2 regions of the Bacillus sp. GW823-FHT06B01 genome follow, and region 2 is predicted to be linked to the other one. Evidence: riboswitches for the same ligand, from Rfam matches in the RefSeq annotation. Region 2 holds a riboswitch; the other holds the start of a gene.
What was found. Region 2 has a riboswitch for S-adenosylmethionine ahead of AC1Q8N_RS23430 (hypothetical protein). Riboswitches for the same ligand answer to the same signal wherever they lie in the genome.
Positions count from the first base shown of each region.

Region 1: it holds a riboswitch for S-adenosylmethionine, as region 2 does, so the genes downstream of both, AC1Q8N_RS00535 (M20 family metallopeptidase) here and AC1Q8N_RS23430 (hypothetical protein) in region 2, are expected to answer to the same signal.

Region 1 is NZ_JBXAHR010000001.1:99,052-103,457, forward strand. It holds gene AC1Q8N_RS00525 (VOC family protein) at 1-376, opposite strand, end outside; gene AC1Q8N_RS00530 (AAA domain-containing protein) at 488-2,797, shown strand; SAM riboswitch class I at 2,873-2,974, shown strand; gene AC1Q8N_RS00535 (M20 family metallopeptidase) at 3,063-4,268, shown strand.
Region 2 is NZ_JBXAHR010000005.1:362,469-366,874, reverse strand. It holds gene AC1Q8N_RS23450 (RNA-guided endonuclease TnpB family protein) at 1-120, opposite strand, end outside; partial or broken gene AC1Q8N_RS23445 (group-specific protein) at 374-514, opposite strand; gene AC1Q8N_RS23440 (NAD(P)H-dependent oxidoreductase) at 511-1,086, opposite strand; gene AC1Q8N_RS23435 (SWIM zinc finger family protein) at 1,110-1,499, opposite strand; gene AC1Q8N_RS23430 (hypothetical protein) at 1,753-2,070, opposite strand; SAM riboswitch class I at 2,111-2,209, opposite strand; gene AC1Q8N_RS23425 (hypothetical protein) at 2,332-2,523, shown strand; gene AC1Q8N_RS23420 (ECF transporter S component) at 2,692-3,393, opposite strand; gene AC1Q8N_RS23415 (ABC transporter ATP-binding protein) at 3,366-4,406, opposite strand, start outside.

The sequences.
Region 1 (4,406 bases), on a different contig from region 2:
AAAACTCAATCCATTCTCCGTCAGGACCAGCGAAGAATATGTAACGTGTTCCATCTGGTAATGTTTCAATTTCTTCTCCTAGTAGAAAGGTTACTTTTTGTTTCTTTAGTCTTTCGATTTCATCCTCTAATGAATCCACTTTAAAGCAAATGTGATGTACTTTTCCTTCTGCCGGAAGAGAAGAGTTGTAGCCTTCAATTAATTCAAGTATCGTTTCCTTCGATTCTTCCACACCTAAAAAAGCGAGTTTTAAGTCGGGATTCGGGTGACCCATACGTTTAATGAGCTGTAAGCCAACTACTACTTCATAAAATGAAATAGATGTTTCTAAGTTTGCGACCATAAGACCGACGTGTTCAATTCTTCTAACTGGCATGTAGATCCCTTCTTTCTGAAAATTATATACAATATGTTATTGAAAATTAAGAAAATAAGCAAGATAAAAACCTTACAAATTTTAGCGTGTTTTATGGTATAGTGAGAAAGTATGTTTGGGGAGAAGGAAGGAGATTATACGATGAATACACCTACTCAAACTCCTTCATTATCGGCAACGATGAAAGAGTGGCATTATGCATTAGCGTATGAAATTAAACATTGGAAAACGATAGGTGGTAGTAAAATTTCTATTATGAACGGTCGTTTTTTATATACAGATTATGAAAGTACAGTATACGTATTTCAGCTTATTTCGGAAGTAAGCTTACCTGAAGGTTCACCAATTCGAATTGAGTTTGATGGTGAGGAAGCGACAGGAGAAGTATTATCTGTACATGGATTAGAAATAGAACTGAAATTAAATGATTATATACAAGGTGAAATACGAGAAGCTGTTTTATACAGTGAACCGTGGCAATTGTTAGAGCAACTACAAGAGCGATTGAAAGAGGCACATAAAGATAAGTTAAAACGTAATCGTATAAAGCGTCTTGTTGATGGGACGAGCAGTCCGAAACATATTGAGAAGATGAAAAATCCGAAAAATGAATTGGCGTATCGTTCGTTTTACAATCCGACAACGTACGTGTGGGGACCGCCTGGAACAGGGAAGTCTTACAATTTATCACGTATTATTTCGGCTCATTATCAAAAAGGAAAATCGGTACTTGTATTAGCTCATAGTAATGCGGCAGTAGACGTATTAATGAGCGAAGTAACGAAGCAAATTGAGAAGAAAAAGAAATGGACACCTGGCGAAATTGTTCGTTACGGTTATAGTCAACATGAACATATACGAAATCATGAAACATTACTTACGTCGAAGCTAGTTGAAACGACGAACGGATCTTGGGGAGAAGAAAGACTCTATTTAGAAGAGACACGACAAGATCTTCGTGAAAAGATTTTATCATATAAAGCGACTTCTGCTGATAAGAAGCGTATACAAGAGATTGAAAATGATCTTCGAAAGCAAAAAGCGAAAATTAAAGAAGTAGAAAAAGAATACATTGAAAACGCGAAAGTAATCGGCGCAACTTTATCGAAATGTGCCATTGATTCCCTTATTTATGAGCGTACATTTGATTTAGTTGTCGTAGATGAAGTGAGTATGGCATATGTTCCGCAAATTGCATTAGCTGCTTCACTTGGAAAACGTATTGTCGTTTGTGGTGACTTTTTACAGTTACCTCCAATCGCGATGGCGAACCATGAACTCGTTCGAAAATGGCTCGGGGAAGATATGTTTTACCATGCCGGGATTGTTGAGTCTGTCAATAAATCAGAAGCACATCCGAACCTCTTTATGCTGCAGGAACAAAGACGTATGCATGCGGATATATCGAAGTTTACAAATTCATTTATTTATAAAAATAGAGTATATGATCATCCGTCTGTTTCAGAGCGTAAAGAACTTGCGCGATTGCAACCGTTCGCAAATGAGGCAAGTGTTTTATTTGATACGAGCTTAATGGGAGCCTTTTCGTTAAAAGACGCTGCTTCAGGTTCTCGTTTTAACATTATGTCTGGTTTAGTAGCGATGCAAATGATGTTAATTGGACTGTTAGATGGTGTTCAATCGATCGGTGTTGTTACACCTTACAGGGCACAATCCCGCTTTTTATCAACGTTTATTAGAGAAATGTTGCAGAGAACGAAATATCAAAACATACCAGTTTTAGCAGCAACGGTTCATAAGTTTCAAGGTTCTGAAAGAGATATGATGATATTTGATACGGTGGATAGTTATCCGCAAGAACGACCTGGTGTGTTATTCTTTGACCATAAAAACCATCGCCTCGTCAATGTAGCCGTAACGAGAGCGAGAGGGAAGTTCATTCAATTATCAGATTGCCATTATATGCGTAAAAACCTTTCGAGAAAACAAGCGTTATCACAATTAACGGCTCATATAGAACGTCACGGAGATGTGTATGATCGTACGACATCAAGACAATTGTGGGAACGAAAAATTTCGAAACGTTTACGCTGGTTTATGGAAATGAATCTTGAAGAACCGAAAGGGCTATTGAAAGATATTTTAGCTGCAAAACGAAAAATTATTATTTCACTTCCAAGCACAAAACAAGTGGATAAGCGAGTATGGCAAGCGTTAATGCGTACAAATGCGCAAATAACGGTGTATAGTGATGGACCAGTTCCATTGAAAAATGTAAAGTTACAAAGGCAAAACAAAGCATTCCCGTTTATCGTAATCGATGATGAAATCTTTTGGGCAGGGGCACCGCTCACATCTCAAATGATGTTTGAAGGTAGTACGGAATTTCCGTACGTATGTGCAAGACTGCAAGCACCAGAAACAATTGGTGTGTTAAAAGGGTTTTTAGATATTCGGTAAATTCGGATAGGAATTCCTTGACTTTTGCCTGGAATGAACTTAGAATGAAAATAATTTAATACAATTTTATGAAAATTCTTATCACGAGAGGTTGAGGGACTGGCCCTATGACACCTCGGCAGCGGATTCTTTATGAATACTGTGCCAATTCCAGCAAGGTAACTTGAAAGATAAGAAAGAAGCTCATTTTGACTGTATATACAGAAGCCTCTTTCTATCTTTTAGAAAGAGGCTTTTTTACGTGAAAATAAAAGGAGGAAGAAAAATGGGAGCGACAGGAGTAACGTCACAAAGAAAAACAATTGAAGAGAGTATAGAAAGAAATAAGGAAAAGTACATAGAAACAAGTCATAATATTCATGCGAATCCGGAGATTGGTAACCAAGAATTTTACGCATCAAGAACGTTAAGTTTGTTGTTAGGAAGCGCAGGATTTCAGTTGCAGCACAATATAGCTGGGCATGAAACAGGATTTATCGCGCGAAAAAGTTCAGGGAAACAAGGACCAGTCATTGCATTTTTAGCTGAGTATGACGCTTTACCAGGACTCGGTCATGCATGTGGTCACAATTTAATTGGCACAATTAGCGTTGCAGCAGCGATCGCGTTATCAGAAACGCTTGAGGAAATCGGCGGAGAAGTTGTCGTGTTCGGAACACCAGCAGAAGAGGGTGGGCCAAATGGTAGCGCAAAATCGAGTTATGTGAAAGCTGGCTTATTTAAAAACATTGATGCGGCGCTTATGATTCATCCGAGCGGAAAAACAGCTCCAACGAGTCCATCACTTGCGGTCGATCCACTTGATTTTCATTTTTACGGAAAAACAGCTCATGCAGCAGCCTCACCAGAAGAAGGAATTAACGCATTAGATGCGATTATCCAGCTGTATAACAGTATTAATGCACTTCGCCAACAACTCCCATCAGATGTGAGAATTCATGGTGTTATTACTGAGGGCGGAAAAGCACCTAATATTATTCCTGACTACGCCGCAGCAAGGTTCTTCATCCGCGCAGCAACGAGAAAAAGATGTGCGGAAGTAACAGAGAAAGTAAGAAACGTCGCACAAGGTGCAGCATTAGCAACAGGTACGAAAGTGAAAATTCATCAATTCCAAAATGAAATCGATGAACTACTCGTAACAAAAACATTTAATGACGTCGTAGCCGAAGAATTAGAATTACAAGGTGAAGACGTAAATCGTAAAGAAAGATTTGGCATCGGCTCAACAGACGCAGGAAACGTAAGCCAAGTCGTACCGACCATTCATCCGTACATTAAAATCGGTCCAGACGATTTAATTGCGCATACGAATGAATTTAGAGAAGCAGCACGTTCAGAATTAGGAGATAAAGCATTAATTACATCCGCAAAAGCACTAGCACATACAGCGTATCGATTAATTACGGAAGAAGGGCTGTTAGAGAAGGTGAAGGAAGAGTTTAGAGAGGTGCAGAGGAATCAAGGATAGATGGTTAAAGGGAGTGGGGGAATCCACTCCTTTTCTTTTTTGCGTAACGCTGATGCTAAGATTTTTTTGCAGTAAAATCAATGTTAGTGGAACTTTTTTAATCAAACTTTTTTCTAAATTAACATAAATACTTGCAAC
Region 2 (4,406 bases):
TCGTTCAGCCAGCATTTTGTTATACACAAAGCGTACACATCCGAACGTTTTACGTATGAGATGTGCTTGTTCTTCTGTTGGATACAGACGAAATTTGTACGCCTTATTATACTTTGCCATATCCACTCACCTCATTTTCTGCTTCATTTCCCATAAGCTATGATGGTGATCACACAACCTGAACACTACAAGATTATTATCTACTTTCATTGTTATACCAAAATCCCCCTCTTATAAGACTGATTATATCAGAGGTGAAATAAATAGGAAAACCAAATGTTTGGCTACGCCAAACCGAAATTCATCTCCCACCTGCCGCTAGACTATCGTCTTTCACATGCCTGAGGAAAGAGACTTCTTTCGGATAATATGTTAAATAATCATTTCTTAATTGTATTTGAATTTGAAGAAACGTTTCACTACATTTCTTCAATTGGATTAAACAATTAATATATGTACGAAAAAGTTCATTATCATAATTGCAACACTTTATTATACGTTCGATTTCACTCATAATGTACGAGCCTTTTCTTCTATTTGTAATAACCACTTTTCCCGCTTCTCTACTTTACTCGTTTTCACAGATTGAAAAACTGATCGTTTTATATGGCGAATGCCGCAAAAACGTAACACACCTCTCTTCATCATAATCCAATCCGCTGATCTATATAGTAGCGCGACATACCATAACGGTGAGTCTAATGTATTAATTACCCATGCCTTCTTACCTTTCAATAACCCTTTCGGCAGGGCCCCTTCATATTTATAAGCAAATCCAGCTACAAAAATACGATCAATAAATCCTTTTAAAATAGCAGGCATCCCCCACCACCATACTGGATATATAAAGAGAAGAGTATCTGCTTCTTCCACTAACGTTCTGTACCGAGCTGTTTCTTCTTCATTTACTAAATCACGTCTTTTCTTCTCTTCATTAAATACAAGGACTGGATCAAATTGCTCCTTATATAAATCAAGTACCGTAACCGAATGATTAGTTTCTTGTAATCCTTTTTGCACATGCTTTAATATCCCCGCATTAAAACTGGAAGGACTAGGATGAGCGTATACAATTAGTACATTCACTACAAAACAACTCCCTCTATAAGTTAAAGTTTCCCCTTCTTTAACATCTTCTCTACAATTTGTACGTTTTTCGAACTTTGTAATAAACGATTTAATACTGTAAGTAACTCTTCCTTTTCTAAATCTTTCAGTTTCTCTTTTACCGTACTTTCACCAGCACCTTGAATATCATAAACAACTGCCGCCATATGCTTGCAAAGATTCTCATAAGGACACTCGCAGCTACTTTCTGTAAAATCTTCAAGGTCAATAATTACTTCATAATTTCCTGCATTTCCAGTAACGAAAGCAAATATTTTCTTATCGTGTATTTCAACATCTTCTACATGTCCATCTTCATAATATTCGTATCCTCTATCTACAATGTATTTCGGAATCCATTTCGTTATATCCTGTAATAAATAAGCGTACATAACAACACCTCTTCCTTTAATTCCCTTTTGACTTCCACAACCCCTGCATGTTATTCTAATAACTGTCAAATAGCAAGTCTATATGACAAAACGACTGACACCTATTCGGCGGAGGTGTCTCTTTTCATTTGCAGCCGATATGAAGTGCCTCTTTCAGGCACATTCAATCTTTGACACTACACACTCAACACCATTCCCTTGTATCAGGCTGCTTAAGCAGTCTTTTACTCTACATACTTCAAAAAAAGAGAGCTTAGCTCCCTTTTCCCGCCTTATAAAATACCCCTTTTTCAGTATAGAGATATTCATCAGCTAATGTAATTTTCCCATCCAGTTTCAGTTCATCTAATAGTCTTGATAAATAAAATTGATGTAACATCTTTTTCGTGAATTTTCCTTCATGATGCGAAACGATATGTTCTTGAATATCTAACAATGATATTGGCTTATCTTGCTCTATCATATATTCATAAACTGTACTACGCAGTTTTACGTATTTTTCGAGTGTCACAGTACTTCGCAACCCCTTTCTTCTTAATATAAATTTTCGTAATCGGTTTTTTTGCAACAAAAAAACCTCTCCGATAAGAAGAAGTTACGTATATATCTTCGTCTTATCTCCCAGAACAAATATGTTCTGCTGGAATTAGCACCTGCATCGCGGTTGCTGGGTTTCATCGGGCCAGTCCCTCCACCTCTCTGGATAAGAAAATATTCACTTAATTCTTACTATACGTAATTTCATTCTAATTGTCAAACAAATATAACAAATTATATTTTGTTCCTTACTGTTCATACTATACATATATGAATATGCAAGGAGGATTATGAAATGCACGAAAATGCTCGCGGATATGTCCAAAATTCTTTTCAATCATTACAAGAAGCAAAACATTGTTTAGAAGAAGCGCTACAGACTGTTGAAAAAGATTTTAATCGCGCTCGTATTGAACAATCACTTTATGCGATCGAACAAGCTATTCAACGTTGTGATTACACGGTTCATATTTTAGAACAAGATTGAAAAAACTTCCCATCATAAGGTGGGAAGTTTTTTCAAATGGCATACTTCATAATTATTACCGTTATAATTAAAAAATATACAGAAAAATGCTCCTTACAATATGTAAGAAGCATGAAAGAGGCAAACGAATATGTAAGTCGCGACCCTACCTTATATGAGTATGCTTTTCTATACCATGTTATGCTTATCTAATATGCCGTATTTCTTTTTAAATCTCGTAAGAATCGTAATCCAAGACGTACTAAATAATAGTAAGAACACAACATTTGAAATTGCATGGCTCAAATCGAAATAAAAACTTGCGATATAATACGAAATGACTGTTTCCCACGTTGCTTCACGTATAAAACCGAGAAGCCCCCAGAAATTCATGATCCAGCCAAATAAAAAGCCCACGAAGAACCCGTATAGTAGTCTCCCCCATAACTTTTTCATTAAAAACGTATTACGAAGTAAGCCTGCTATAAAACCAATCATACCCCATGAAAACATTTGCCACGGCGTCCACGGACCTTGCCCTAAAAAGATGTTAGACACAATCGCCGCTGTTGCCCCGATCATAAATCCAGTTTCGCTTCCAAACACAATTGCAGAAACGATAATAACAAAAGAAGTCGGTTGTACACTTGGTAAAAGAGAAAACGGTACACGGCTAACTGCTGCAATTGCCGCTAACACGGCAACGAGAACAATTTCACGTGAAACAAACACCTTCCTTTCAAAACGGATATAGAAAGGTAACATAATAACGACTAATAAAAACAAACTACTTAACATGTAATAACCATCCATGATAAGTGTAGTAAAGAGTAATGTACCTATTATAACTGCAAAAATACATATTATGAATGCAACATATCGTTTGGACACGCTTCGTACACATCCTCCCACGTTAATGCATATGGCAATTCTTTTCGAATGAATCGATTGATAGATGTTGTATAAAAGAAGTTTCCACTAAAAAATTCTTTCGGTGCATCATTCATAATGACTGCTCCGTCAAATAACATCATACATTGATCAACGTATTTCGCTGCAAACTCAATATCATGCGTTGCCATTACAATTGTTGTACCTACTTTTTGCAGTTTTCTAAATAGCTCTCCTACTCTTTCTTTCTTCCACGGATCTAATCCTTTTGTCGGTTCATCAAGTAGTAATAAAGTTGGCTTTGTTAATAACGTTGTACATAATGCAAGTAGTTGTTGCTCTCCCCCGCTACAATCATGTGGATGGCGTTCTTTAAGTGCATATAGCCAAAACTTTTTAAGCTGATGTTCTGCTATTTCTTTTCCTTGTTCTCCGTATAATTCACGTGCACGCTCATACACTTCTTCCCACACTGTATCAAATGTAAAATGATAATACGGATGCTGTGATACATACCCAATACTTTTAAATCGTTCTTTCGAATCAATTTTATGTATCACTTTCCCATTCCACTTTACTTTCCCTCTTCTCGCTTTTTGTAACCCCGCCAAAATCGTTAACAGTGTAGACTTCCCTGTCCCATTTTTCCCAACGAGTGCTACCCATTTTCCTTTTTCAATCGATACGGTTAAATCTCGTAAAATAAGTGGACTATTTTTTTCATATTGAAAAGATATATGCTCTGCACTTAAAATAACTTCGTGCTTTTCACTTTGTGCTATTGGCTCATTCACATAGGATATCTCTGAAAAATTATTCAGTTTCATTTGCGCTTCTCGCACTGTAAACGGAATATCTTCCACGTTCCATTCTAAAAATAATCTTGGAATTTGCGGAATAAATGGACGGAATTTTTCAACTTCCCACATGTTCGCTATAACCGTTTTAGGATTTCCATCATACACGATTTGACCATTATTCATACAAATAACACGTGTAGCAAGTGGTACCAC